DNA from 2 places in the Streptomyces sp. NPDC058086 genome. Region 1 is predicted to be linked to the other one. Evidence: riboswitches for the same ligand, from Rfam matches in the RefSeq annotation. Region 1 holds a riboswitch; the other holds the start of a gene.

What was found. Region 1 has a riboswitch for S-adenosylmethionine ahead of thrC (threonine synthase). Riboswitches for the same ligand answer to the same signal wherever they lie in the genome.
Positions count from the first base shown of each region.
Region 2: it holds a riboswitch for S-adenosylmethionine, as region 1 does, so the genes downstream of both, ACFVWD_RS04175 (putative leader peptide) here and thrC (threonine synthase) in region 1, are expected to answer to the same signal.

Region 1 covers NZ_JBHVST010000057.1:25,378-39,959, forward strand. The annotation lists gene ACFVWD_RS34725 (carboxylesterase/lipase family protein) at 1-1,493, opposite strand, end outside; gene ACFVWD_RS34730 (NADH:flavin oxidoreductase) at 1,648-2,772, opposite strand; gene groL (chaperonin GroEL) at 2,963-4,585, opposite strand; gene ACFVWD_RS34740 (cold-shock protein) at 4,990-5,196, opposite strand; gene ACFVWD_RS34745 (MoaD/ThiS family protein) at 5,657-5,932, opposite strand; gene thrC (threonine synthase) at 6,033-7,361, opposite strand; SAM riboswitch class I at 7,379-7,526, opposite strand; gene ACFVWD_RS34755 (glucosyl-3-phosphoglycerate synthase) at 7,706-8,650, shown strand; gene ACFVWD_RS34760 (trehalose-6-phosphate synthase) at 8,764-10,161, shown strand; gene otsB (trehalose-phosphatase) at 10,220-11,098, opposite strand; gene ACFVWD_RS34770 (DUF3263 domain-containing protein) at 11,193-11,420, opposite strand; gene ACFVWD_RS34775 (ABC transporter substrate-binding protein) at 11,455-12,732, opposite strand; gene ACFVWD_RS34780 (ROK family protein) at 12,882-13,838, shown strand; gene nagA (N-acetylglucosamine-6-phosphate deacetylase) at 13,838-14,582, shown strand, end outside.
Region 2 covers NZ_JBHVST010000004.1:5,407-19,988, forward strand. The annotation lists gene ACFVWD_RS04140 (NtaA/DmoA family FMN-dependent monooxygenase) at 1-408, opposite strand, end outside; gene ACFVWD_RS04145 (LLM class flavin-dependent oxidoreductase) at 426-1,661, opposite strand; gene ACFVWD_RS04150 (putative leader peptide) at 1,737-1,904, opposite strand; gene ACFVWD_RS04155 (GNAT family N-acetyltransferase) at 1,933-2,670, opposite strand; gene ACFVWD_RS04160 (ABC transporter substrate-binding protein) at 2,789-3,814, opposite strand; gene ACFVWD_RS04165 (amino acid ABC transporter ATP-binding protein) at 3,951-4,775, opposite strand; gene ACFVWD_RS04170 (amino acid ABC transporter permease) at 4,772-5,737, opposite strand; SAM riboswitch class IV at 6,246-6,338, shown strand; gene ACFVWD_RS04175 (putative leader peptide) at 6,375-6,449, shown strand; gene ACFVWD_RS04180 (glutathione S-transferase C-terminal domain-containing protein) at 6,602-7,291, shown strand; gene ACFVWD_RS04185 (YceI family protein) at 7,357-7,872, opposite strand; gene ACFVWD_RS04190 (MarR family winged helix-turn-helix transcriptional regulator) at 8,030-8,575, shown strand; gene ACFVWD_RS04195 (maleylpyruvate isomerase family mycothiol-dependent enzyme) at 8,707-9,501, opposite strand; gene ACFVWD_RS04200 (dioxygenase) at 9,557-10,441, opposite strand; gene ACFVWD_RS04205 (hypothetical protein) at 10,675-11,220, shown strand; gene ACFVWD_RS04210 (MerR family transcriptional regulator) at 11,352-11,978, opposite strand; gene ACFVWD_RS04215 (DUF3291 domain-containing protein) at 12,102-12,545, shown strand; gene ACFVWD_RS04220 (DHA2 family efflux MFS transporter permease subunit) at 12,612-14,054, shown strand; gene ACFVWD_RS04225 (YhgE/Pip domain-containing protein) at 14,217-14,582, shown strand, end outside.

The DNA of each region.
Region 1 (14,582 bases):
TCCGTGTCGAAGACCTGGGTCGGCCGCCGCTCGGTGTCGTACGCGGGCCAGCCCGGGTCTCCCGTCGTGGCGAACGCCGTCCAGGCCGTGCGGAAGCGGGACGACAGGGCCTCGGCCTCCGGAGACGACCCGACCCCGGCGAACAGCATCAGGCCGAGGTCGGCGGCGAAGGTTCCGAACAGCAGCGGTATGTCGAGGCCGTGGCAGGCACCCAGCGCGCCTCCGTAGGCGGGCGCGGGCCAGGCCAGCTCGTAGACGTGCGCGCGGCCACCGCCCGCGATCTGCGCCTCGGCCAGGCGCAACGAGGGCATACGGAAGACCGCGTCGGAGTGCACCCACTCGTAGAGCTCCTCGGGCGAGGCGTCGGGGAAGGCGGCGCGGTAGGCCAGCTCACCGTCAGCCCCGGAGCCCGGCCCCGGTCCAGCTCCCGGTCCCAGTCCCGGCCCCGGCCCCGGCCCCGGCCCGAAGGTGCGCAGTGCCTCCGTCGCCTGCTCATCCGTGATCGTCCCGAGTTGGCCGCCCAGCGCGGCGAACAGCCGGTACTCGTTCCGTGTGTGCCCGACGATCAGTTCCACGTCCCGTGCCGAGCCGGCCGCCAGCGCCTGCCAGGGGGCGGTCGGCAGTACCTCTCCGTCGACGACGGGCGAGAAAGCGGTCAGCGTGTGGGCGACCATGCCCCACCTGCCCTCGAACTCCCGCATCCTGGGCCCCAACGCCTCACCCACGGCGGTCAGTCGGCGGGGATCCACCGAGGACAGGTCGGCGGCCGTCGGGCGCAGGCCGGCCTCGGCGGCGATGGCGGCGGCGATGTCGCGGGCGAGGTCGTCGGAGAAGAAGGGGCCGGGCACGCTCTGCGCGATCGCCCGGCCGAACAGCCCGGCCGCGCTCGGCATGGCCAGCAGCGAGGCGACGGACCCGGCGCCCGCGGACTCGCCGAAGACGGTGACCCGGCCGGGGTCGCCGCCGAAGGCCGTGATGTTCTTCCGTACCCATTCCAGGGCCGCGACCTGGTCGAGCAGCCCCCGGTTGGCGGGGGCTCCGTCGATCCGGGCGAAACCCTCCACGCCGAGGCGGTAGTTGAGGGTGACGACGACCAGGTCGCCGTCGCGGGCGATACGGCGGGCGTCGTATCCGGGGCTGCCGGAGTGGCCGAGCTTGTAGGCGCCGCCGTAGATCCAGACCATCACCGGAAGGCGGGCGGCCGCATCCGGGGCGGGCGTCCAGACGTTGACGGTCAGCCAGTCGTCGCCCATGGGTGCGTCGATCACCCCGGTACGGCCCTGGAATCCCGACTCCTGCGGGGGCGGCGGGCCGAAGGCGAACGCGTCCCGGGTGCCGTCCCAGGCTGCCACCGGACGCGGGGCGGCGAACCGCGCGTCCCCCACCGGCGGTTGGGCGAACGGAATGCCCCGGAAGACCACCAGCCCGTCCTCCCGGCGGCCACGCACCGCACCGGAATGGGTGCGCACCACGCTCGCTCCTGCTGACGTCACGACGGCTCCCTCGGTACGGGTGGAACGGAACGGGTCCTTGAGGGAACAGCGTGCTACGAAACAGCCGGGCGATCACCCCCCGGGAGTGGGGAGGTGATCGCCTGGATGCGATTTCGGAAAGGTCGGGTCACGTCCGGTCCGACCGGCCCGAGGTTCAGCTGAGGGTGCTCAGCGCCTTCGGGTCGTACGACCCGAGCTCCTCGAGCCGTCCGTCCAGTACCTTCGCCGCCCACTGCGGGTCCTGGAGGAGGGCGCGGCCCACGGCGACGAGGTCGAACTCGTCGCGCTCCAGGCGGTCGAGGAGGTTGTCGAGGGAGGCCACCTGGGAGCTCTCGCCCATGAAGGCCTTGATGAAGTCGCCGTCGAGGCCGACCGAGCCGACGGTGATGGTGGGCCTGCCCGTGAGCTTCTTGGTCCAGCCCGCGAGGTTCAGGTCGGCGCCGTCGAACTCGGGGAGCCAGTAGCGGCGGGTGGAGGCGTGGAAGGCGTCGACGCCGGCGGCGGCGAGCGGGGTCAGGATGGCCTCCAGCTCCTCCGGGGTCTCGGCGAGCCGGGCGTCGTAGTTGTCCGACTTCCACTGCGAGTAACGGAAGAGGACGGGGAAGTCGGCCGAGACCGAGTCACGGACCGCGGCGACGATCTCCGCCGCGAACTTCGTACGGGCGACGGGGTCACCGCCGTACGCGTCCGTACGGCGGTTGGTGCCCGCCCACAGGAACTGGTCGAGCAGATAGCCGTGCGCGCCGTGCAGTTCGACGCCGTCGAAGCCGATGCGTTCGGCGGTGGCGGCGGCCTCGGCGAACGCGGCGATGACCTCGTCCAGGTCGGCCTGGGTCATGGCCTTGCCGGTGCCCTCGGTGCCGTCGAGACGGATACCGGAGGGGCCGACCGCGGGGGCGTCGGCGTACGGCGGCCGTCCCGCCTTGCGCACCATGCCGATGTGCCACAGCTGCGGAACGATCGTGCCGCCCGCCGCGTGCACCGCGTCGGCGACCTTCGTCCAGCCCGCGAGCTGCTCCGTGCCGTGGAAGCGCGGGACGCGGTCGCTCTCGCCCGCCGAGTCGTGGCCGACGTACGTGCCCTCGGTGACGATGAGGCCCACGCCCGCGGCGGCGCGGCGGGCGTAGTACTCGGCCACGTCCTCACCGGGGACGCCGCCCGGGGAGAACTGCCGGGTCATCGGTGCCATCGCGATCCGGTTCGGGACGGTCAGGCCGTTCAGCGAGACGGGGCGGGACAGGATCTCGGCCGCGCGGGAGGCGGGGGCAGTCGTAGACACGTGTGGGGGCTCCTCGGGTACCGGGTGGTATGTGCGTATGCATTGATGGTGCGTCAACCACAACTCCCCGGCCGGTCGTGTCATTCCGGCCGCCCGGCACCTCGCCCTGTGACCCCGGACACGCCCGAGGGCGGCACCCCCTGTTTCCAGGGAGTACCGCCCTCGGCAGGAAAACCGATCCTCGCAGGGATCAGAAGTCCATGTCACCGCCCGGCATGCCGCCGCCGGCCGGCGCGGCGGCCTTCTCCGGCTTGTCGGCGATGACGGCCTCGGTGGTCAGGAACAGCGCGGCGATGGAGGCGGCGTTCTGCAGAGCAGAGCGGGTCACCTTCGCCGGGTCGATGATGCCCTCGGCGATCATGTCGACGTACTCACCGGTCGCGGCGTTCAGGCCGTGGCCGACGGGCAGGTTGCGCACCTTCTCGACGATGACGCCACCCTCGAGACCACCGTTGACGGCGATCTGCTTGAGCGGGGCCTCCAGGGCGAGTCGCACGGCGTTGGCGCCGGTCGCCTCGTCACCCGAGAGCTCAAGCTTCTCGAAGACCGAGGAGGCCTGGATGAGGGCCACGCCACCACCGGCGACGATGCCCTCCTCGACGGCCGCCTTCGCGTTGCGAACGGCGTCCTCAATGCGGTGCTTGCGCTCCTTGAGCTCGACCTCGGTGGCGGCACCGGCCTTGATGACGGCCACGCCGCCGGCCAGCTTCGCCAGGCGCTCCTGGAGCTTCTCGCGGTCGTAGTCCGAGTCGGAGTTCTCGATCTCGGCACGGATCTGGTTGACCCGGCCCTGGACCTGGTCGGCGGAGCCGGAGCCGTCCACGATCGTGGTCTCGTCCTTGGTGATGACGACCTTGCGGGCACGGCCCAGCAGGTCCAGACCCGCGTTCTCCAGCTTCAGGCCGACCTCCTCGGAGATGACCTCGCCGCCCGTGAGGATGGCGATGTCGCCGAGCATGGCCTTGCGGCGGTCACCGAAGCCCGGAGCCTTGACGGCGACGGACTTGAAGGTGCCACGGATCTTGTTGACGACCAGGGTCGACAGGGCCTCGCCCTCGACGTCCTCGGCGATGATCAGCAGCGGCTTGCCGCCCTGCATGACCTTCTCGAGGAGCGGGAGCAGGTCCTTGACGTTGGCGATCTTGGAGTTGGCGATCAGGATGTACGGGTCGTCGAGGACGGCCTCCATACGCTCCATGTCGGTGGCGAAGTACGCCGAGATGTAGCCCTTGTCGAAGCGCATGCCCTCGGTGAGCTCAAGCTCCAGACCGAAGGTCTGGGACTCCTCGACGGTGATGACGCCTTCCTTGCCGACCTTGTCCATCGCCTCGGCGATGAGCTCGCCGATCTGGGTGTCGGCGGCGGAGATGGAGGCCGTGGAAGCGATCTGCTCCTTGGTCTCGACATCCTTGGCCTGCTCAAGGAGGGCACCGGAGACGGCCTCGACGGCCTTCTCGATACCGCGCTTGAGAGCCATCGGGTTGGCGCCGGCGGCTACGTTGCGCAGGCCCTCGCGGACGAGCGCCTGGGCGAGAACGGTCGCGGTGGTCGTACCGTCACCGGCGACGTCGTCCGTCTTCTTGGCGACTTCCTTGACCAGCTCGGCGCCGATCTTCTCGTACGGGTCCTCGAGCTCGATCTCCTTGGCGATGGAAACACCATCGTTGGTGATCGTGGGGGCGCCCCACTTCTTCTCGAGGACGACGTTGCGGCCCTTGGGGCCAAGGGTGACCTTGACGGCGTCGGCGAGCTGGTTCATCCCGCGCTCGAGACCGCGCCGTGCCTCCTCGTCGAACGCGATGATCTTGGCCATGTGAAGTGGTCCTCCCGGACTGGGGTGGATTGCTCCGGACCGCGCTGGCGCCCGCGACGGACGGCCTGCCTGCCCCGTGGTTCCTTGCACCACCTGGCCTGCGGGCCTCACCGACCCGGTCCTTCGTTATCACTCTCACCTTCAGAGTGCTAACGCCAATGATTAGCACTCGCCCCTGCCGAGTGCAAGCGCCTCCCCTTGATCCGCAGGTGAGAAGGGGCGCGCAACCCGCGCGTCGCGCCGGTGCGCGAGCGGGTCCGCACCGACGGGCAGACAGCCGCACCGACGGGCAACCAGCCGCACCGATGGACAGACAGCCACATCTACGGACAGACAGACCGAAGGGCTCGCACCCCATGGGATACGAGCCCTTCGCCACGTCGAACAGTCAGTCGGCGCGTGCTTCAGCTGGTCGCGAGCCGGACCATGTCCGCCTGCGGCCCTTTCTGGCCCTGCGAGATCTCGAAATCGACCCGCTGACCCTCTTCCAGGGTGCGGTAGCCGTCCATCTGAATCGCGCTGTAGTGGACGAATACATCCGCACCACCGTCGACCGCGATGAAGCCGTACCCCTTCTCCGCGTTGAACCACTTGACGGTGCCCTGAGCCATGCCTAACTCCCCTATTACTGGCCCTTGCACAGGACCGCACTTCGCGGACCCGGGTCAGACCTCACCCCCCAACGGTTGGGGGTGTGCGCCGGAACGCGTCGACCGCGGCTGAATGTATCTGTCCAACTGCCGTCTGCAACAGGTCAATCGGACGAGAATTCCGGGCATGGCTGATCGGGAATATAGGGAGAATTTGCGAAGATTCAGGGCAAGTCGGGCCCCATAAATGCCATATAAGGCTCAAAAGTGCGGGACACTTTGGCTACTTCTTGCCGGACTTCGGGCACGAACTCATATGCGCGCGGCATGCAAAGTGGAGCGGCTTCCCCAACTGTACCGTGCTCAACCATACAGAATTGCCCCCTCCGCTTCTCTCACGGAGGGGGCAATTCGATGAACTCTCGGTAATTGGCATTACCAAGGGTAACAATCTCACCCTGGGTAACGGCCCGCGAGGTGGTCAGCCACCGGCGACGGCGGGAATGATCGAGACGCCCGCGCCGTCCGGCGTCGCCGTCTCCAGGCCCTGCTCGAAGCGGACGTCGTCATCGTTCACATAGACGTTGACGAACCGGCGCAGCTTGCCCTGGTCGTCAAGAACGCGGGCGGAGATACCGGAGTGGTTCTTCTCCAGATCGGCGATGACCTCGCCGAGGGTCCCACCCTCGGCCGTCACCTCGGCCTGACCACCGGTGTAGGTGCGCAGGATGGTGGGGATGCGGACATTGACGCTCATTCCTTGTGACCTCCGGTCGGGTAGCGCCCGTAGGGGCGCGGGGAACTGCGCGACCGGCCCCCACCGGCCCGCAGCGAAAAACAGCCCTCGCAGCCAAGCGCTACGCGAGCCCGGCCTCTCGGAAAGAGTCCAGGCTGGGACGAATGGTCGCCGTCAGCCCCGTACCGGCCACCGCGTCCAGCGTCTTCAGACCATCACCGGTGTTCAGGACGACGGTGGTCAGCGTCGGATCCAGCAGCCCGTTCTCGATCAGCTTCTTCGTCACGCCCACCGTCACACCACCGGCGGTCTCCGCGAAGATGCCCTCCGTGCGCGCGAGCAGCTTGATCGCGTCCACGACCTGCTCGTCGTTCACGTCCTCCACGGCCCCACCCGTGCGCCGCGCGATGTCCAGCACGTACGGCCCGTCCGCCGGGTTGCCGATCGCCAGCGACTTGGCGATGGTGTTCGGCTTCTGGGGCCGTACGACGTCGTGGCCGGCCTTGTAGGCGACGGACACCGGCGAGCAGCCCTCGGCCTGGGCACCGAAGATCTTGTACGGCTTGTCCTCGACCAGTCCGAGCTTGATCAGCTCCTGAAGACCCTTGTCGATCTTCGTGAGCTGGGAGCCGGAGGCGATGGGCACCACGAGCTGGTCGGGGAGCTTCCACCCCAGCTGCTCGCAGATCTCGTACGCCAGGGTCTTGGAGCCCTCCGCGTAGTACGGCCGCAGGTTGACGTTGACGAAGCCCCAGCCCTCGCCGGCCGGGTCGCCGATCAGCTCGGAGCAGAAGCGGTTCACGTCGTCGTAGTTGCCCTCGATGCCGACGAGCTCGCCGCCGTAGATCGCGGCCATGACGACCTTGCCCTGCTCCAGGTCGTGCGGGATGAACACGCAGGAGCGGAAGCCGGCGCGGGCGGCGGCGGCACCCACGGCGCCGGCGAGGTTGCCGGTGGAGGAGCAGGAGAGGGTGGTGAAGCCGAACGCGCGGGCGGCCTCGATGGCCTGCGCCACGACGCGGTCCTTGAAGGAGTGCGTCGGGTTGCCGGAGTCGTCCTTGACGAAGAGCTTGCCGGCCTCGACGCCCAGCTCGCGGGCGAGGTTGTCGGCCTTGACGAGCTTGGTCCAGCCGGGGTTGATGTTCGGCTTGTCGGCGACGTCGGCCGGGACGGGCAGCAGCGGCGCGTAGCGCCAGATGTTCGCGGGGCCCGCTTCGATGCGCGCCCGGAGCTCTTCGGTTTCGTAGGCCGAGAAGTCGTACGCGATCTCCAGCGGGCCGAAACACTCCTCGCAGGCGAAGACCGGGCCGAGCGGCACGCGGTGCCCGCACTCGCGGCAGGAAAGCGCGGCGGCGGGTCCGAGATCCACACCGACTACGGTGGTGGTGTCGCCCGCGACAGGGTTCGTGGTGCTTGCAACAGTCGAACTTGCAACAGTCTGCGCAGCCATGGAGGCGAGGCCCTTTCTCCTCATCTTCCTCACGACGCACTTCGCCGTGAGACGGATTTGGCACCTTCCCTAGCCGGGAGCCTCGCCACATCAATGTGACAGGAACCAGCTGGAGGGTTGCCGGGGCTTCATCGGGCCGTATCCCTCTGCCCCTCTGGATGAGCGGTATTCGGTTGTGTCGTGCGGGTCGTGCGGTGGTCCGCAAATGATCTACGACATGCGATGGTCATCCGCGTTGTTCAAGACTGTAACCGAAGGCCAGGACAGTTGAGATAGTCGTCCGAACCGCGAGATGGATCACACCGTGAGACACCGGGTGATCAGACAGTGAGGAGCCGCAGACTGTGCTGAAGGAAACTGAGCGCTGGCTGAGCAATCGCTCCTGGTCCGTGGCCGATCGCCCGCTCCACAGACTCATGTCCGCCAAACGGGCCACGGGCTCCTCGGTGAGCGTCGTCCTGCCGGCGCTGAACGAGGAGGAGACGGTCGGCGAGATCGTCGCCATCATCCGCCACGACCTGATGCAGCAGGTGCCCCTCGTCGACGAGATCGTCGTCATCGACTCGGGCTCGACCGACCGCACCTCGGAGGTGGCCGCCGCGGCGGGCGCGCGCGTGGTGCACCGGGACGAGATCCTGCCGCGCATCCCGACCGTGCCCGGCAAGGGCGAGGTGCTGTGGCGTTCCCTCCTCGTGACGAGCGGGGACATCATCTGTTTCATCGACGCGGATCTGAAGGAGTTCTCCTCGGACTTCGTCTCCGGGATCGTGGGGCCGCTGCTCACCGAGCCCGGTGTGGACCTCGTCAAGGCGATGTACGACCGTCCGCTCGGCGGTGCGGCGGGGCAGGGCGGCCGGGTCACCGAACTCATGGCCCGCCCCCTCCTCAACATGCACTGGCCGCAGCTGGCCGGCTTCGTGCAGCCGCTCGGCGGGGAGTACGCGGCCCGCCGCTCGCTGCTCGAACAGCTCCCCTTTCCCGTCGGGTACGGGATCGAGCTGGGCATGCTGGTCGACGCCCTGCACCTGGTGGGCCTGGACGCGCTCGCCCAGGTCGACGTGGGCGTGCGCAAGCACCGCCACCAGGACGGGCAGGCGCTGGGCCGGATGTCCGCCGCGATCTACCGCACGGCCCAGCTCCGGCTGGCCCGCGGCCACCTGATCCGCCCGGCCCTCACCCAGTTCGAACGGAGCAGGGACGGTTTCGAGCCGCGCACGTACTCGGTGGACACGGAGGAACGTCCGCCGATGGTCGAAATCTCCGAATACCAGAAACGAAGGGCGGCGTAGCAGCGCCCCGTCAGGGGCGCGGGGAACTGCGCGAGCAGCCCCCACCGGCCCGCGGGCGGCATACGGCTGAAGGGAACGTTTGAGCGTTTCGACGCCGGGCTAGGTTTCGAGGCATGGCTTCCCCCGCTTCAACGCAAGGCGCCCACCACATCCTCGTCGCATCCAACCGCGGCCCGGTCACCTACGAGGTCCAGGAGGACGGCTCGCTGCGCGCCAGGCGCGGTGGCGGCGGGCTGGTCTCGGGCCTCTCCGCGATCGGGCCGGACGCGGGAGCCCTGTGGGTGTGCTCGGCGCTCGGCGACGGCGACCGCGAGGCGGTCCGGCGCGGGGTCGCCGAGGACGGCGTACGGATGCTGGACATCGACGCCGACGTGCACGCGGACGCGTACAACGGCATCGCGAACTCCGTGCTGTGGTTCGTCCACCACATGCTGTACCAGACCCCGCTGGAGCCGGTCTTCGACGCGGAGTTCCGGCGCCAGTGGGCGTCGTACGAGGCGTACAACAGCGCGTTCGCCGAAGCTCTGGCCGCGGAGGCGGCGCAGGGCGCGGCGGTGATCGTCCAGGACTACCACCTGACCCTCGTCCCCGGGATGCTGCGCGAGCTCCGCCCCGACCTGCGGATCGGCCACTTCTCGCACACCCCCTGGGCGCCGGTCGACTACTTCCGGATGCTGCCCGACGACATCGCCGAACAGGTGCTGCGCGGCATGCTCGGCGCGGACCGGCTCGGCTTCCTCACCCGGCGCTGGGCGGACGCGTTCACCACCTGCTGCGACGCGCTCGTCGGCGGGCTCGGCGACACCCGGATCGGCGTGCACGGGCTCGGCGCGGACGCGGACTTCCTGCGCAGGCGCTCGCACGAGGCGGACGTCGCGGACCGCATGGCCGCGCTGCGCGAGCAGATCGGCGAGGACCGCAGGACGATCGTGCGGGTCGACCGGACCGAGCTGTCGAAGAACATCGTGCGGGGCCTGCTGGCGTACCGGCAGCTGCTGGAGGATCACCCGGAGTGGCGCGAGCGCGTCGTCCACGTGGCCTTCGCCTACCCCTCCCGCCAAGACCTGGCCGTCTACCGCGACTACACGGCCGAGGTGCAGCGCGTGGCGACCGAGATCAACGCCCGCTACGGCACACCGGGATGGACCCCGGTCGTCCTCCACGTCAAGGACGACTTCGCCCGCTCCCTGGCCGCGTACCGGCTCGCCGACGTCGCCCTCGTCAACCCCATCCGCGACGGCATGAACCTCGTCGCCAAGGAGGTGCCGGTCGTCTCCGACGAGGGGTGCGTGCTGGTGCTCTCACGGGAGGCGGGGGCGTACGAGGAGCTGGGCGAGGACGCGGTGGTGGTGAACCCGTACGACGTGGTCGGCACCGCGCGGGCGCTGGACGCGGCGCTGACCATGCCGCTGGGCGAGCGGGCGGAACGTACGAAGCGGTTGGCTGCCGCCGGGACCGCCTTGCCTCCGGCGCAGTGGTTTCTTGAGCAGTTGCGGGAGTTGGAGGGCTGAGTCGGGAGTCTGTCGGCTGCGGGTGCGTGGTGGCTGGTCGCGCAGTTCCTCGCGCCCCTTACGGGGCGCTGCAGTGTGCCGCCAGTCTCCTCAGCAGGCGTACGACTCCCGCCGGGCCGTCGACCACAAGATCCGCTCGTTCGGCCAGTTCGGTGACTTCCGTGCTGCCGCTGCACACCAGCAGGCCCGGGACGCCGTCCGAGCGGAGTTTGTCGACGGCGGCGAAGGCGGGGAGGTCGCCCAGGTCGTCGCCGGCGTACATGACGGCTTCGGCGCGGACCTCGCGGACGTACTCCAGGAGGGCGACGCCCTTGTCCGTGCCCGGGGGACGGAGTTCGAGGACCATCCGGCCGGGTTCGACGATCAGGCCGTGGCGGGTGGCGAGGTCGGTGAGGGGTTCGCGCAGTGCCTCGAACGCGGCCTGGGGGTCCTCGGCGCGGCGGGTGTGGACGGCGACCGCGCGGCCCTTCTCCTCGATCCAGGTGCCGTGCCAGGCGCCGATCCTGTCGAGGACCCCGGGCAGCTCGGCACGGACGGCGGCGACGCCGGGGTGCGGGGCGGGGGCGTTGACGGTACCGGTGCGGGCGTCCCAGCGTTCGGCGCCGTAGTGGCCGAGGACGACGAGGTGGTCGAGGCCCGGGACGCCCGCGAAGCCGCCGTGGCGAACCGCCACGCCGGCGGGGCGGCCGGTGACGACGGCCACGGAGGCGACCTCCGGGGCGAGGGCCGCGAGGGCGGGGACCGCGTCGGGGTGGGCGCGGGCCTGTTCCGGGTCGGCGACGATGGGGGCGAGTGTTCCGTCGAAGTCGAGCGCGATGACGGCCCGGTCGGGCCGGGTGAGGATGGCTTCGAGGCCGTCGCGTCCGGCGGGGGTCACGGGGGTCGGCAAGGGTTCCGTGACGTCCGGGGATTCCGGGATTTCCGAGTGGCTGCCCATGCTCCGACCCTATCCGCGCACCCCCGGGCGCACCCACGGCTCACCGAGTCACAGTCCTCGAACGCCGGGCGGCGACCCCCGGCCGGTGCCGGTGTCAGCGGTCCGCGCGGCGGGTGTCCCGGATGCGGCGGAGGCGGTTCACCGTGATCGGGTCGTGGGCGAGGGCGCGGGGGTCGTCGAGGAGGGCGTTGAGGAGTTGGTAGTAGCGGACGGGGGCGAGACCGAGTTGCTCGCGTATCGCTCGTTCCTTCGCGCCGGGCCCCGCGAAGGAACGGCGCTCCATGGCGAGGATCCCCCGCTCCCTCCCGCTCAGTTCGTCCATGACCGCACCGTAGCTCCCGCCACCGACAGCGGGGCTACCCCGCGGAGTCCGTCGTGGTCGCCGTCTGCTGGAGCGAGCCGAGGATCCCGGCCGGGCTGCCGTCCGGGGAGACCGCCTTGCCGATCTGCTTCTTGATGTCGGCGCTGACGGCGGCCCAGGACGTCTTGCCGACCGGATAGAGCTGGGAGGAGGGGAGCTCGTCCAGGAACGGGGTGAGGTCCGCGTCGTCGCTGTCCGCCGCCATCGCCTCGGACGCGGACGTCGTGACCGGCAGCAGGTCGTACTCGTGCGAGAAGGCGAGCACGTTCTTCTCGCTGTAGACGTAGTCGAGGAACGTACCGATCTGATCCCGGTGGCCGTTCTTCTTGAAGGCCATCATCCAGTCGGCGACACCCATCGTGGCCCGGCTCTTCCCGCTGACGCCGGGCATCGGCACCATCCCGAACTTCACGCCCTTGTCGGCGGCCATCTTCATCAGCGTGGGGTGCCCGTTGAGCATCCCGACCTCGCCGCGCGCGAACGCCGCGAAGGCGTCCGCGCGATTGAGCTTCGCGGGCGCGACCGGTCCGGTCAGCCCCTTGCCGACCAGGTCGTCCTTGAGCCAGGTGAGGGTGGCGACGTTCTGGGCGGAGTCGAGGCTGTAGGTGCCGACGTCGTCGGTGTAGCCGTCGCCGCCGCTCAGCAGCCACTGCATGGTCTCGGCCTGCGCCTCCTCGGGACCGAGGGGCAGCGCGTACGGGATCTTGACGCCCCGGGCCTTCAGCGCCTGCGCGTCGGCGGCCAGTTCACTCCAGGTCGTCGGCGCGCCGAGACCCGCGGCGGAGAACAGCTTCTTGTTGTAGAAGAGCAGCCGGGTGGAGGCGGCGAACGGCATGCCGTACTGCATCCGGTTCATCTTCCCCGCATCGGTGAGCTGCGCGACGAAGTCGGCCTGGACGGGTATGGAGAGCACCTCTTCGGCCTTGTACAGCTCGCCCTTGTCGGCGTAGTCGGCGTACGCGCCGATCTGCGCCATGTCGGGGGCGTCGCCCCGCGCGACCATCTCCTTGACCTTGCGGTCGACGTCCGTCCACGGGTAGACGCTGACCTCGACCTTGGTCCCGGGGTGTTCGGCCTCGTACGCCTTGACGAGCTTGTCCCAGTACTTCTGGGAGCTGTTGGCCTTGGAGTCCCCGTAGTCGGCGGCCACGAGTCTGAGGGTCACGTCCCCGGAACCGGCCGAGCCGCCGCAGCCCGCGAGGGTCGCCGTCATGCCCAGCGCGGACGCCGCCGCGATCAGTACTGTCCTACGTCCTGTCCTACGCCGCTGCACCGCACTTCTCCCAACCCCCGGCCGCCCCTGTCCAGAGGCTGTCCGTCTTTGCTTCTGCGTCCGTTGCATCCGTCTCGGAATGCGGATACAAGGTCTACACCACGTGAGTGGACTAGACCTCTCCTGGGGTAAGGGGCGACACTGTCCCCGTGAGACATGTCATCGCCCTCGATGTGGGCGGCACCGGGATGAAGGCCGCCCTGGTCGGGTCGGAGGGCGAGCTCCTCCACCAGGCCCGCCGCGCCACCGGCCGCGAGCGCGGTCCGGAAGCCGTGGTCGACGCGATCCTCGACTTCGCGGCCGAGCTGCGCGCGTACGGCGAGCACCACCTCGGCGAGCCGGCGGCGGCCGCCGGAGTCGCCGTTCCCGGCATCGTCGACGCCGACCGGGGCGTGGCGGCGTACTCGGCCAACCTGGGCTGGCGCGACGTCCCGATGCGCCGGCTGCTCGGCGACCGGCTGGGCGGGGTGCCGGTGGCGCTCGGACACGACGTGCGCACCGGCGGGCTCGCGGAGGGCCGGATCGGCGCGGGGCAGGGGGCCGACCGTTTCCTGTTCGTCCCCCTCGGTACCGGTATCGCGGGCGCGATCGGCATCGACGGCGGCGTCGAGGCGGGCGCGCACGGTTTCGCGGGCGAGATCGGCCATGTCGTCGTTCGCCCCGGCGGGACCCCGTGTCCGTGCGGGCAGCACGGCTGTCTGGAGCGGTACGCGTCCGCCGCCGCCGTCAGCCAGGCCTGGGCCGAGGCCTGCGGGGACCCGGAGGCGGACGCCGCCGACTGCGCGAAGGCCGTCGAGTCCGGGGACGCTCGGGCGCGGGAGGTCTGGCAGGACGCCATCGACGCGCTCGCCGACGGGCTCGTCACCGCGCTCACCCTGCTGGACCCGCGCACTCTGATCATCGGTGGCGGTCTCGCCGAGGCCGGGGAAACCTTGTTCACACCGCTACGGGCCGCCGTCGAGCGGCGCGTCACCTTCCAGAAACTGCCGTCCCTCGTCCCCGCGGCCCTCGGGGACACGGCCGGCTGCCTGGGCGCGGGCCTGCTCGCCTGGGACCTGCTGAATCAGCCGACCACTTCCCGACCGACTTCGGAGGTAACCACCTGATGGCCCCTAGAACGGTTCTCGCCGGTGCCAGGGTGGTACTGCCCACCGGAGTCGTCGACGACGGTCGTGTGATCGTCGACGGCACACGCATCGCCGGCAGCGCGCCCTCGTCGGCGCGGACACTGGACCTGTCGGGCCACTGGCTCGTCCCCGGCTTCGTGGACCTCCACAACCACGGCGGCGGCGGTGCCTCCTTCACCTCCGGGACCGTCGAGGAGGTCCTGCGGGGCGTCCACACCCACCGGCTGCACGGCACCACCACCCTCGTCGCCTCGACCGTGACCGGTGACATGGACGGCCTCGCCCAGCGCGCCGGGCTGCTCTCCGAGCTGGCCGAGCAGGGCGACATCGCGGGCATCCACTTCGAGGGCCCGTTCATCTCGCCGTGCCGCAAGGGCGCGCACTCCGAGGAACTGCTGCGCGACCCGGACCCGGCCGAGGTCCGCAAGCTGATCGACGCGGCACGCGGCCGGGCCAGCATGGTCACCCTCGCCACCGAACTGCCGGGCGGCATCGACTCCGTACGCCTGCTCGCCGAACACGGGGTGATCGCGGCGATCGGGCACACGGACGCGACGTACGAGCAGACGGTGGAGGCCATCGACGCGGGCGCGACCGTCGCCACGCACCTGTTCAACGCCATGCCGGCGCTCGGACACCGCACGCCCGGCCCCATCGCCGCCCTCCTGGAGGACGAGCGGATCACCGTCGAGCTGATCAACGACGGCACCCACCTCCACCCCG
Region 2 (14,582 bases), on a different contig from region 1:
CCAGGAGGTGACCACGTTCCAGGCGGCGCGGCCGTCGGAGAGGTGGTCGAGGCTGGCGAACTGGCGGGCCACCTCGTAGGGCTCGTTGAAGGTGGAGTTGATGGTGCCGGTCAGGCCGAGGTGTTCGGTGACGGCGGCGAGCGCGGTGAGGATCGTGAAGGTGTCGGGGCGGCCGACGACGTCCAAGTCGTAGACCTTGCCGCCCTGTTCGCGCAGTCTCAGCCCTTCGGCGAGGAACAGGAAGTCGAACTTGGCGCGCTCGGCGGTGCGCGCGAAGTGGGCGAAGGAGCTGAACTCGATGTGGCTGCCGGCCTCGGGGTCGCTCCACACGGTGGTGTTGTTGACGCCGGGGAAGTGCGCCGCGAGGTGGACCTGCTTGCGGGGCTTGTCCTGTGACGTGCTGCTCATGAGTGGGTCCCTCCGGCTCAGGCGGTGGCGGCGTAGCGGTTGACGGGGCGGGAGAGGCCGAGCAGCCCGCGCAGGGTGTCGGACTCGTACGACTGCCGGAAGACGCCCCGGCGCTGGAGTTCGGGCACGAGGCCCCGGGTGACGGCGGGCAGGTCGTGGCCGAGGACGGCGGGACGCAGCCGGAAGCCGGACAGGCCGGCCTCCGTCAACTCCTGTAGCAAGTCCGCCAGTTGGGCGGGTGAGCCGGTGAAGATGCGGGCGTCGCTGGTGTACGGGTAGCCGGCCAGCGTGTCGAGACGTTCGCGGCGCGCAGCGGCCTCGGCCGGGTCGTCGTCCAGGAACACCACGAGGTCACCGAAGAGGTGCAGGGGTTCGTCGGCACGGCCGGCCGCCGTCTGCTCGGCGCGGATCTCCTCGACGATGGCACGGGCCTGGCCGGCGTCGTGCGGGGTGACGTATCCGATGTCGGTGGCCCGCGCCACCAGCCGGTAGGGGATGGTCGCGTGGGCCAGGGCGCTGACGATCGGCTGGCCCTGCGGCGGGCGGGGGGTGATCGAGGGGCCCTTGACGCTGAAGTGCTTGCCCTCGAAGTCGATGTAGTGCAGTTTGTCGCGGTCGACGAAGCGTCCGGTGGCGACGTCCCGGATCTCCGCGTCGTCCTCCCAGCTGTCCCAGAGCCGCCGCACCGCTTCCACGTGGTCCGCGGCCTCGTCGAAGAGGTCGGTCGTCAGCTCCCGCACGGCCGGGCTGTCGAAGTCCTCGATGCGCAGCGGCGGGAACGTACGGCGGCCGAAGTGCGCGGCCTCGTGGGTGCGGGCCGACACCTGCACCCGTACGCCCGCACGGCCCGTGCTCACGTAGTCGAGCGTGGCGATCGCCTTGGAGAGGTGGAAGGGCTCGGTGTGGGTGACCACGGCTGTCGGGACCAGTCCTATGTGACTGGTCAGCGGGGCGACGCGGGCGGCGATCAGGACGGCGTCGAGGCGCCCGCGGACCTGGTCGGTGCGGTCGTCGGGCTCGGTGAGGTGCGAGGACTGGAGTGCGAGGGCGTCCTCGATGGTCACGAAGTCGAGGAGACCGCGCTCGGCCTCGGTGACCAGGTCCGTCCAGTACCCGGCGGTGAGCAGCTCACGGGGGCGGGCCACCGGCTCGCGCCAGGCGGCCGGGTGCCAGCCGGCGCCGTCGAGTGCGACGGCGAGGTGCAGAGGGGAGGACGAGGGGGAGGAATCGGGCAGCGAAGATGATGCGGACACGGAGGAGGTGCCTTCCTGGTCGACCGTACGAGAGCGCGGCCCTCTACGCGAAGGGCGCGGCGGCGGGGTGACAGGTCAGGGACGACAGAGCGCGCCGGCTACGCGCTGCAGATCGATGTGCGGCCGGGAGTAAAGACGTACACGGCGGCGCGGGGTGAGCACCATGACGCGAAGATCGGACCCGACTCGCACGTCCCTCACCTCCGCCCTTGCGTCCCGGCGGGCCTGTGGCCGCGCCGACATCGTGAACCTGTTCAACACAACGGCCCGCCTACGCCGTCTGTTCCTGCTGGGCGCCCGGAGTTCGGACGAGGAGGAACTCCGAGCGGCGGCGCAGGGTGAAGCCGATCGACTCGTAGAGCCGGATCGCGCCGGTGTTGGTCGCGGAGGCATGCAGGAAGGGGGTGTCTCCGCGCTCCCTGATGCCGGCCGCGATCGCGCGGACGAGTCGCGTGGCCAGGCCCTTGCCGCGGTGGTCCGGGGCGGTGCAGACCGCGCTGATCTCCGTCCAGCCGGGCGGGCGCAGCCGTTCGCCGGCCAGGGCGACGAGCCGGCCGCGGTGCCGGATGCCGAGGTAGGTGCCGAGTTCCACCGTGCGGGGCAGGAAGGGCCCCGGCTCGGTCAGGGCGATCAGGTCCAGGATCTCGGGGACGTCGTCCAGTCCGAGCCGTACCGCTTCGGGGGCGGGCTCGGCACGCAGCGAGGTGTCGACCAGTTGTACGCCCTGGCCGTGCTGCACCGTCTCCCAGCCCTCGGGCACCGACTTCGCCCCGGTCACGGGGGTGACGGTGCCGGGTCCGACGAGCGCGGCGAGGTCGTCCCAGGCCCGTGGGTCGGCCGGGTCGGCGAGGGCGGTGAACGGGGAGACGTCCAGGGGGTAGCGGGCGGCGCGGCCGACGCGCTCGGCGAGGTGGGCGTGCGGGCCGGTCAGCGCGGCCCAGGCGGCGTTGTCCAGGATGTGAGGTGCCGCCGGGCTCTGCGGCGGGGTAGGTCGGGCAACGGTGGACATGGCGGTGTCGGACCTCCAGGAAGCGGTGCGGATGTCCAGGGAACGGATCCGGACCTCGGGGACAGGCAACGGATCCGGTCCTCCGGGACAGGAAACGGATCCGGTCCTCAGAGAGCGGTCAGGAGTTGCTGAGCGGCAGCCCGGGCGGGTTGATCTGCGAGGTGCTGACGGCCTCGTTGGAGAGGTTCCAGGCGGCGAGCCACTTGGCGTACTGACCGTCCTTGATCAGGTGGTTGATCGCGTCGGCGACCGGCTTGGCCAGCCCGCTGTCCTTCTTCGCGGTGGCCGCGATCAGCCCCTGGAGGGTTGCGCCCGCGCCGGAGAACTTGCCCGCGTTGCGGGTCGGGTTGGGCGTCTTCGCGACCTGGGTGATGTGGTACGAGATACCGGGGTTGGGCCCGAAGTAGGCGTCGATCTTCCCGCTGGACAGCGCCAGATAGACGCTGTTGTTGTCCTGGAAGTACTTGACGGTGAGCTTCTTGCCCTCCTTCGCGAGCTTCGCCTTCCACTCCAGCAGGATCTTCTCCTGGTTGGTGCCCGCGCCCACGGAGACGGTCTTGCCGGCCAGGTTCTCGTAGTTACCGTCGAAGTTCCAGGTGCTCTTGTTCAGCACCTCGAAGGCCAGGTTGTCCTGTCGGTAGGAGGCGAACTCGTACTTCTTCTTGCGTTCCTCGGTGTCCGTGACGTTCGAGAAGGCGACGTCGACCTTGCCGCTGTCGATGCCGACGAACAGGTTCTCCCAGGTCGAGTTCTTCACCTCCGCCTTCAGTCCGAGGACCGCGGCGACCAGTCGGCCGAGGTCGGGTTCGGCACCGGTGAGGGTCTTCTGGTCCTGGCCGACGTACGCCAGCGGCGGGAACCCGGCGGGCAGCGCGCCGACGCCGACGACCAGCTTGCCGCTCTTGGCGACCGACTTGGGCAGCTCGGCGCTGATGGACTTGACCTCGGGCACCTTGAGGTCGGTCTGCCGCGCGGCGCCGTTGGAGAGCGCGCCCACGGTGACGGTGCCGGAGGCAGCGTTGTCGGAGGTGGTGGCCGCGTCGCTCTCGCCCCCGCACGCGGCGAGACCGGCGGCGAGGGTGGCGACGGCGGTGGAGGCGGTGAGGCCACGGAGGAGTCTGCTGCGGAGGGTGAGGGTGCGCATGGCTGTCCTTGTCCGATGTTCGTGAGTGAGGTGTGGTGAGGGAAGGCGTGGTGGATGAAGGTGAGGTGGACGAAAGTGAGGTGGACGAAAGTGAGGTGGATGAAAGTGAGGTGGATGAAAGTGAGGTGAGGGAAGTTCAGAGGACCTTGCTCAGGAAGTCCCTGGTCCGCTCGTGTACCGGGTAGTCCAACACCTCGGTGGGCGAGCCCTGTTCGATGACGCGGCCCTCGTCGAGGAAGACGATCCGGTCGGCCACCTCGCGGGCGAAGCCGATCTCGTGGGTCACGATGACGAGCGTGGTGCCGCTGGTGGCCAGGTCCTTGATGACGGCGAGCACCTCACCGACCAGCTCGGGGTCGAGGGCGGAGGTGGGTTCGTCGAAGAGGATGACTCCGGGCCGCAGCGCGAGCGCGCGGGCGATGGCGACCCGCTGCTGCTGGCCGCCCGACAACTGCCGTGGATAGGCGTCGGCCTTGTCGGCAAGACCCACGCGGTCGAGGAGGGTGCGCGCGAGTTCCCGGGCCTCGGGCCGCTTCAGCCGTCGGGTCGCCACCGGCGCGGCCGCCACGTTGTCCAGAACCGTCAGATGCGGGAACAGGTTGAAGTTCTGGAAGACGAACCCGATCCGGCCGCGCTGGGCCAGGATCGCCCGCTCGGTCAGCTCCTTGAGCCTCCCCCGGCCTTCGGCCGGGGGGACCCCCGTCTCGCTGCGCTCGCCGTGCCGGCGTACGCCGATCAGCTCGCCGTTCAGGCTGACATGGCCGATCTCGGGCTTCTCCAGGTGGTTGATCACCCTGAGGAGGGTGGACTTGCCGGAGCCGGACGGGCCGAGGATCACGGTGACCTCGCCGGGCCGTACGGTCAGGTCCACTCCGTTCAGCACGCGTTGGCTGCCGTACCACTTGTGCACATCGCGCACCTCGACGGCGGCCGGTCGGATCGCGAGCGTCTCGCCGGTCATATCGCCGCCTCCTTGCGGACCCGGGCCCGCAGGTCACGCAGGCCGGTGCGGACCTTCTGCAACGGGGTCGGCGGGAGGGAGCGCAGCGCGCCCCGCGAGTAGTACCGCTCGACGTAGAACTGGACGACGGACACGACGCTCGTGAGGATCAGGTACCAGACGGTGGCGACCAGCAGCAGCGGCACGATGTCGCCGGGGTAGGTGGAGCCCATGCTCTGCACCGAGCCGAAGAGGTCGAGCAGCGAGACGTAGAAGACCAGCGAGGTGCCCTTGATCAGGCCGATCAGCTGGTTGACGTAGTTCGGGGTGATGGAGCGCAGCGCCTGCGGGAACACGATCTTCCTGAACTGGTAGCCCTTGGGCAGACCGAGTGCGGAGGCCGCCTCGTGCTGGCCCTGGTCGACGGAGAGGATGCCGCCCCGGACCACTTCCGCCGCGTACGCCGCCTCGTTCAGGCTCAGTCCGACGACCGCGACGACCATGTCGGTGGCGAGCCGGGACTCGTCGAAGGTGAGGAAGGCGGGGCCGAAGGGGACACCGAGGCTCAGCGTCTTGTAGAGCGCGCTGAAGTTGTAGAGGAAGAGCAGGACGACGATGAGCGGCACCGAGCGGAACAGCCAGATGTAGACCCAGCTCACCGCGCGCAGCACGGGGCTCCTGGAGAGCCGGGCCAGGGCGAGCAGGATGCCGCCTAGCAGGCCCAACACAGCGCTGTAGAGGGTCACTTCGAGGGTGATGAGCAGGCCGTCGAGGATCGTGGGACGCAGGAACCAGTACTGGAACCTGTCCCACTGGAAGAAGGGGTTGGTCGCCAGCCCGTGGACGATCTGGGCGACCACGACGAGCACGATCACCGAGGCGATCCAGCGGCCGGGGTGGCGCAGGGGCAGCACGCGCTGTGCCGCGGCCGGGCGGGGCTCCGTCGTGCTCAACGGCACGGCGGAGCCCAGGGATTCACTCATGGAGGGCTCCAACGAATGCGGACACACCGCCGCGGCCCGTACGACGGCGGTGCGCGCGGGGACAGACGGATGTCAGGGGGTACGGAGGGGGAGGCTCACCGACAGCGCACCAACAGGATGGCGAGCGAGGGATGTTGAGCCGTGCGGACGTTCAACGCCGCGAAAGGCGGAAGCGGTCAGCCCTGACAGAGACAGCGGGCGCCGCGGGAGGTACAACACACTGCGGTGGCGAGGCAGCCGTGGCGCCGCGAAGCGGTCGTCCCGTCAGCTGCGTACATCGCGTTCACCGTCACCATTCCGCCCCGCTGGGCCTCGAACGCACCGGAATCGATCCGGTCCGATGCGGCGTAAGTTAGGCATGGCCCCAAACGAATGTCAACGCGCACCGGCCGGAATGACCACGTGGTGAGACCGCGTATATGCCTTCTTGACGGCTCCGCGGACCGGACCGAGACTGACGGGGACGGTCACGATTGTCAGCGCCCGTCGTGCGGGTTTCTCCCGTTCGACGCGGTTATCGGCCCCGGCCCGCTGACAGGCAACCCTTCCACCGCGACGGGGTGCCCCGGGTTCCGCCGGTGCGGCGGGGCAAGCGTGGTCTCGCCTCTCGCGAGCCCCGGACACGGGAGCGATGGGAATGGCCAGGAGGAGCACGAACGGTCTGACCAGGCGCCTGCACATCGATCTGCAGCGGGTCTCCAGCGCGTATTAGTCCAGGCGGTCCGTCCAGCGCGTACTGGTCCATGCGGTCCGTCCGGTCGGGCACGTCCCACGATCCGGACCGGTCCGTACGTCAGCGCAGTCACTCCGTTCCGCCACCGCCGCCCAACGGGCCGCGGGGGCTTCGACGTTCCCTGGAGAGTCATGCCCAAGACAGTCTCGCTCGCCGCGCCTCGCCCCCACCGCATCCGCAGCCGCATCGGCGTCGGCCTGGCCGGCGGCTTCTACCCGGCGCCGCACCGCTATCAGCTGTACCTCACCGAGGGCTGTCCGCGTTCACTGCGCATCTCGGTCACCCTGGAGTTGCTCGGTCTCCACGACTCGGTCGCCACCACGCTGCTGACGCTTCCCGCCGAGACACCCGACGCGTTCGCCGCACTGCGCGGCGCGTACGAGGCCACCTGGCACCACTACGACGGTCCGCTCACCGCGCCCGCGCTGTGCGACCGTTGGAGCGGACGGATCGTGAGCAACCACACGCCCGACATCCTGCGTGACCTCGCCGGGCTGCCGGTCTGCCAGAACGACGCCCGCCTCCCCCGGCTGAACCCACCGGCCCTCACCGCGGACATCGACGCCCTGCGCGAACTCCTCGACCGGGACGTCACCCCCACCTCGCCGCCGCTTGCGCGCACGACGGCACTCCAGTCACTGGACCGGCAACTCGCCCCGCGAGCCTACGCGTTGGGCGACGAGCTGACGGCCGCGGACGTCGACCTCTGGGTGGCCCTGACCCGACTCGACCCGACGGAATCCCTCGCCCCGTACGGTCGGCTCCGGGACTACGTACGTCGGCTCGACGCCCACCCTGCCTTCCACGGCAAGGTGCGCTGAGCGCGTACGCCAAGGTCGCCGGGGCCGGTAGGGCCGCAGGGCCCGGGCCCCGGCGCCGCGTCGGCTCAGGCCTTGGCGCGGGTGAAGACGAGCGTGCCGGTGACGGTCGTCAGGCCGCGGATCATGCCCATCTGGTTCCAGCCCATGTCGAACTGGTCGCGGTCCACGGTGAACTCCGCGGTGAGCGTGACGCTGTCGGCGCTCGCCCCGGTCACGCGGCCGGTGACGGGCTGCGGCCGGCTGATGCCGCGCACGGTCAGCTGCCCGTTGATCTCCGCGGTGTCGTCCTGGCCGAGGACGGCGTCGCGAACGGCGAAGGTGATCGCGGGGTGGCGGTCGGCGTCGAAGAGGTCGGCGGAGCGGAGGTGCTTGTCCCGCTTGGCGTTCTTCGTGTCCAGGGACGCGACGTCCAGGGTGATGGTGCCGCGGGCGGTCCCGTCGGGCTGCACCTCGCCCTCTCCGGTGACTCCGGTGAAGGTGCCCTTCACGGTGACCATGCCCCACATCGTCTTGTGCTTGATGGCGACGACGGTGCGGGCGGGGTCGAGCTGCCACAGGCCGGTTTCGACGGCGACGGTCATGAGAGTTCTCCAGACGGTTACGGGCGGTGCACAGGGGTGCGCGACGCACGGGGGCGCGCGGCACACGGGGACTGTGGGGACAACGTGGTCATCCAAATTTGGATGACTCCACGCTAGCCGGTTCTTCAAATTTGGACAACCGGTAGACTGGGACACTATGGCCGACCCTTCCGCCCCCGCTGACCTGCCCGAACACGAGCCGTCGGGTGACGGTGAGCTGCTGCCCGCCCCGCTGCGGGCCTGGATGCGTCTCCTGGCGGCGGCCGGGGCGATCGAGCAGCAGCTGCGCGCCCGCGTCAAGGACACCCTCGACGTCTCGCACGACGAGTTCCTGGTGCTGTGCCTGCTGGCCGACCAGCCCGGGTCCAGCCTGCGGATGACCCAGATCGCGGAACTGCTGGGCCGTCCCAAGACGCGGCTGACCTATCAGGTGGCGTGTCTGCAGCACGCGGGACTGATCACACGGCGGTCGGCGTGCGGCGACCGGCGCGGTATCGAGGTGGTCCTCACGGACAAGGCGCGGCGGCTGCTGCGCGAGTCCACGGGCCCGCTGGCCGACGCCGTCTCGCAGGCCATCGCGCAGACGGCCTGCGCGCAGCGGTACGAGGCACTGCACGACTTGTTGCCACCCTCGCCGCGTCCCGGTGCGGACTCCGGGCACGTCGAGGGTGGCGATGCGGCCCCCGAGGGGCCGGGGAAGTAGCCCCTTCAGGGGCGGACAGACCTACGGGGGCGCGGAGTTGGACGCCGGGCCGCGCGGAACGCCGCGTGTCGAGGGACGGACCGGCGGATGTCGGGGGCGAACCGGCGGATGTCGAGGGGCGAACCGGCGGATCAGAACCCGGGGAAGACGCGTCGCAGGTCGTCGAGGGTGAGGGTGTCGCCCTTGAGGGTCACCTCGGCCGGGGTGTGGTCGGCGGCGTGGCGGCCGGTGACGAGGCGCAGCCACCACTCGGCCGGTGCGCTCAGGACGGCGTCGGGCTCGGCAGGTTCGTCGGTGAGCACGACCGCGTCGACCAGGTCGAGCCCGAACGCGCGCCGCGGAGCGGTGGTGTGGACCGCGAGGCGAACCTGCCGTCCACCGAGGGCCTCGACCTTGCCGAGGAAGCCTATGAGCAGTCCGGCCTGGTCGAGGAGCGGCTCGACCGCGGCGGGCGCCAGAACCGCCGTACGGTCGAAGGCCACCTCCACGTCCCAGGTGTGGTGGGTGAACTCGCCGAGCCGTAGACCCGCCACCGTCGCGACGTCCACAGGCGCGGGCAGGAAGCCGAGGTCGACCCGGAGTTCGGCACGGGCCCGCGGGTCGAGAGCCTCGTACCCACGCACCAGCGCCTCGTTGGCGGTCACGAAGCTCTCGGCGCGCTCGACCGGGGACATCGCGTCCCAGCGCGCCCACACCGACTTGTTGAAGTCGCCGCCCTTGGGCCCGGTGCCGTTCAGCGCGCCCTCCAGGGAGGCCAGGCCGATCTCCGCGCCGCTGCCCAGGTGGCTGAGGACCTGGGACACGTCCCACTCGGACGCCCCGGACTGCCGGGTGAGGTCGGCGGTGGCGAGCCCGTGCACCACGGCGGTCAGGTAGTCGTGTCCGCCGCGCAGGGCGTCGATGGTCTGGTCGGCATGGTCGTTCATGTCTCAACTCCGTTGAGGTGAAAGCGGTTTGTGTCGGTACGGAGGGTTCAAGGGTTCACACCGCGGTCTGGAAGGACCGCTTGGAGAAGCCCATCATGAAACCATCGACGGTGGTACGCACCGCCCGGTCGGCGCTCGGGGCGGCGCCCAGCGTGACGAACAGCGGGATGTAGTGGTCGACCGTCGGATGGGCGTACGGCATACCGGGCGCCCTGGTCCGGAAGGCCGCGAGTTCGTCGACGTCCCCGCGGGCGAGCGCGTCGGCGACCCAGGCGTCGAAGTCCGAGGACCAGCCCGGCACTTCGCCCCGCGTCAGCATCTCGCGGGTGATGAAGGGCAGTCCGTGCGTCATGAACCCCGAGCCGATCACGAGGACGCCCTCCTCCCGCAACGGGCCGAGCCGGGCGCCGAGTTCGAGGAGCCGGCCGGGGTCATGGGTGGGCAGGCTGAGCTGGAGCACCGGGATGTCACCCAAGGGGTACATGGCCATCAGCGGCACCCAGGCGCCGTGGTCGAGGCCGCGGGAGGGGTGCTGGTACAGCGACTCGCCGTCCGGCATGGTCCCGGCCACGCGGTGCGCGAGGGCGGTCGCGTCGGGAGTGTCGTACGTCATCGTGTAGTAGCGCGGATGGAAGCCGCCGAAGTCGTAGACGAGCGGGGTGTGCGCCGCCGGGGCGGACAGACACAGCGGCGCCGCCTCCCAGTGCGCGGAGACGATCAGGACGCTCTTCGGCTTCGGCAGGGACTGGGCCCACTCGAACAGTTCCCTCAGCCACGGCCCGTCGTCGAACAGCGGGGGCGCGCCGTGGCTCAGGTACAGCGCGGGAAGGGGTCCGTCCGCGGGTGTCCACACGCGCTGGGACCGGGCTCGCGGCAGTGCGTCGACCAGGAACCGGTCGTACGCTCCGGCGGGCACCTCGGGATCGAGGAGGGAGTTCATGCCGGTCCTTACGTGGGTGAGGGTGCCCCGGCTCGCGGGCTCAGACTTTTAAGTTGAACCTTCAAGTTTGACTGTAGGTCGTCCCACTTGAGACGTCAACCAAACGGCCGCGGATGGTGGCGCCGGAGGCCCTGAGAAGGGCGCCGTACGCGATCGGAACTAGTCCGATCTTCGTATGCGTGATCGGACGCCGGTTGGACGCGGTGGCCGACGGGCTTCACTAGGGTCGGCTGGTGTCCACGGTCAGGCGCAGCTCAGCGGTGGACCGTCCGGAGTTCGGGCTGCCCGCCGAAGGAGTCCACCGCGTGTCGCACCATCCCTCCGTCCCCTCGCCGAACGACCGGATCACCGGCGCCCACCCCGCCCGGCACACCGCGTTGCTCCTGCTGCGCGGGTACACCGACGGCGACGCGCGGGCAGTCGCCACGGCCCTGGACACCCTGGACGAGACCGCCCTCGACGACACGTACACCTATCTCTGTGCCGTCATGGACGTCACCCTGCGCCTCACCCTGACCGCCCAGCCCGCGGCCCGCGACGTGGGCCGGGCCGCCGAGCAGGCGGCCACGGCGGCTCCCCCGCACTATGAGTTCGCCTTCGGGCAGGCGGTCCGGGCCTGGGCCGCGGGCGACACGGAGGCCCTGACCCGCGCCGCCGACGCCGACCTCCCGGGGGCCGTGCATCTGCTGGCGGTGATGACCGTGGCCCTGGGCGTCTCCGTCCTCGACCACGACGGTCTGAACGCCCTGCTCAACTGCCTCCCCGAAGACCCGCGCTGATCGCGACGGCCACCTGACCGGCGCTCCCCGGTCAGCACCATCCGAACCACACCGTCCACCCCCTGGCGACCGTCCGATCAACGGCGACCGTCGCATCAACGACGACCGTCGCATCATCAACGACGGTCCGCTCAACGACGACCGCCCCCGTGGCGCCGCGCCGACTCGTTCTCCTGGGCCATGCGGCGCAGCGCCATCAGCGCGGGTTCGAGCAGGACCGTGAGCAGCAGCGCGCGCTCGGCCAGTTCCAGCGGGTCGTCGATTCCGTCCAGTTGGTCGAGGTCGAGCGCCGCGGTCCGTTCGGCCAGCCGGGCGTACGGCACGAGCGCGCTCCGGTCGAACGGGACACCGAGGCCGCGCAGCGAGCCCAAGGTCTCGGCCAGAGTCGCCCGCGCGGGCGCCGACTCGTGGACATCCCAGCCCAACTCCTCCACGAGCGCGTCGACTTCGGCCCGCTCAGTGGAGTCCTGCGCGGAATCCTCGGCGGGCCCGATCGAACCGAGGGTGAGACCGAGCAGGCGATGGGTGTCACCGGCGTGCTCCGCCAGGGCTCCCAGGACCTCCCGGGTGGTACTGACGGACAGCCCCCGGACGCCGGTCAGCGCGCGGATCAGACGGAGCCTGCGCAGATGGTTCCCGTCGTACTCGGCCTGGGTCGCCGACAGTTGCCGGCCGGATGGGAGCAGCCCCTCTCGGAGGTAGTACTTGATCGTCGTGACGGAGACTCCGCTGAGGCGGCTCAGCTCGGACATACGCATCGGATCGGCTCCGCTCTGGTCATTGGATACCTTCACTGTCTAACATGGATAGTGGAGGTATCCAATGGGTGCTCCCCCTGGGCCTCCGTCCGTCGTCCTGCCTCCGTGGAAGAAGGCGCCACCGTGCCCACGCTCCCCTGGACCACCGTCAACGTGCCCGCAACGGACTCGCGGGCGTTCGTCATGGCCTCGCGCTTCGAGGTCCGTTCCTTCCGTGACGTACCGCGTTTCTTCCTGCGGTCCCTGGCCGCGTGGAAGCAGGTGAAGAGCGCGCCCGGCGCATACGGCGCCACGCTCGTCGCCCAGCCGTTCAAGCGCACCTTCTGGACGCTGTCGGCCTGGGAGGACAAGCGGGCCCTCTACACGTACGCGAAGACCGAACCGCACCGCTCGATCATGACCGGGCTGCGGTCCACGACGAGCGGCTCGGTCTTCACGTTCTGGGAGCTTCCGGCCTCGGAACTCCCCCTCGACTGGGCGGACGCCCGGCGACGGCTCGCCGAGCAGGAGCGCGCCGACGCCACCGGCGAGCGCGGACCCTCGGGCGCCGGACCCGGCACCGCCTGACGCTCCCCCGCTTCTCCCCGCCCCTCCCCTGGACCGATTCCTCATCTCCCAAGGAGACGTACCGACATGACGCTGTCCGAGGAAAGCCCGGCCCTGGACGACCCTCCGGTCGCCCCGGCGCGCGAACGACGAAGGGTGCCGCTGTGGCTCGCGATCGTCGCGTGCAGCGTGCCCATGTTCATGGTCGCGCTGGACAACCTCGTCGTCTCCACGGCACTGCGCACCCTGGCCGTGGACCTGGAGGCGTCCACCCAGCAGCTCCAGTGGTTCGTCAACGCGTACGTGCTCAGCTTCGCCTGTCTGCTGATGACGGGTGCCGCCCTGGGCGACCGGTTCGGGCGCCGACGGGTCTTCGTGATCGGCATCGTCGTCTTCACCCTGGCCTCCGCCGGCTGCGGACTGGCCGACAGCAGCGCGCAGTTGATCACCTACCGCGCCGTCCAGGGCTTCGGTGCCGCGGCCGTGATGCCGCTGTCGCTGACCCTGCTCTCCCAGGCCGTGCCGGAGCGGCTGCGCGGCCTCGCCCTCGGTCTGTGGTCGGGCATCAGCGGGCTGGCGGTGGCCATGGGCCCGGTGGTCGGCGGCGCGGTGGTCGACGGGCTGGACTGGCGGTGGATCTTCTGGATCAATGTGCCGGTGGGTGTCGTGGCCGTACCGCTCATCCTGCTCACCCTGCGCGAGAGCTCGCTTCCGGGCGTCCGCCTCGACCTGATCGGGATGGTCCTCGCGGCCGCCGGACTGTGCGCCGTGGTGTGGGGCATCGTGCACGGCAACACGGACGGCTGGACGTCGGCGAAGGTGCTGGGGGCGTTCCTGGGGGGCGCGGTACTGCTCGCCGCCTTCGTTGCCTGGGAGGCGCGGGTTCCCGAGCCGATGCTGCCGCTCTCGTTCTACCGGATACGGGCCTTCACCCTGACCAACGTCGTCTCCGCGGCGATGTACTTCGGCGTCTTCGGTTCACTGTTCCTGCTCGCCCAGTACCTCCAGATGGTGCCGCAGCGCACACCGTTCGAGGCCGGAGTACGCACCCTGGCCTGGACCCTGATGCCCATGTTCGTCGCCCCCGTCGCCGGACTGCTCTCCGACCGGGTGGGCGGCGGCCGGCTGATGGCCCTCGGGCTCTTCCTCCAGGGCGTGGGTCTCGGCTGGATCAACGTGGTCGCGGACATCGACACCCCGTACTCCGCCCTCGTCGCCCCGATGATCGTCGCCGGTGTCGGTATGGGCCTCGTGTTCGCCCCGACGGCCGCGGTCGTTCTCGGCTCGGTCAGCAAGGAGCACGCCGGCAAGGCCTCCGGCGCCAACACCACCGTCCGCGAGATCGGCGGCGCCCTCGGTATCGCGGTCCTCAGCTCGGTCTTCGTCGCCCACGGCAGCATGGGCACGCCCCAGCGGTTCATCGCCGGTCTGCACCCGGCGGTGTGGGTCGGCGTCGCGGTCGTCCTCGTGGGCGCGGTGTGCGCGCTGGGCATCCCGCGCAGGCCGCGACCGGAGGGAGTGGACGTGTGAACGCCGGTCCGCACGGCGCTCCGTAAGAGGCGCGGTGCCCCCGTGGCGCTCCGTGCGCGGCGCGTCGCTGACCGCCGCGCCGCCGCAGCCCCCATCCTGGCGTGGTACGGGCGCCCGTACCCGCCCACGCAGGTTCCGCGCCGCACCCACCCACGGAGAGCCATGGCCGCCGACAGCACGTCCACCGCCGACGACACCCCCGTCCGGGCAAGCGCCGCCGTGCTCCTGCACCGGCCGAAGCTGTGGCTGGTGCCGACCGTGCTGTGCGGTCTGCTGGCGTTTCTGCTGTCACTGCTCTACATGGGCGGCATCGTGAACCCGAACGGGGAACTGCGCCACCTGCCCATCGGCATCGTCAACACCGACCAGGGCAGACCGCTGCCCGGCCAGACCACGAACCTCGGCACACAGATCACCCGCTCGGTCACCGCCGACACCTCCGGCAAGGCCGACTGGCAACCCCTCACTCTCGCCCAGGCCCAGGACAGACTGACCTCCGGCAAGATCTACGGCGCCCTGGTCGTCCCC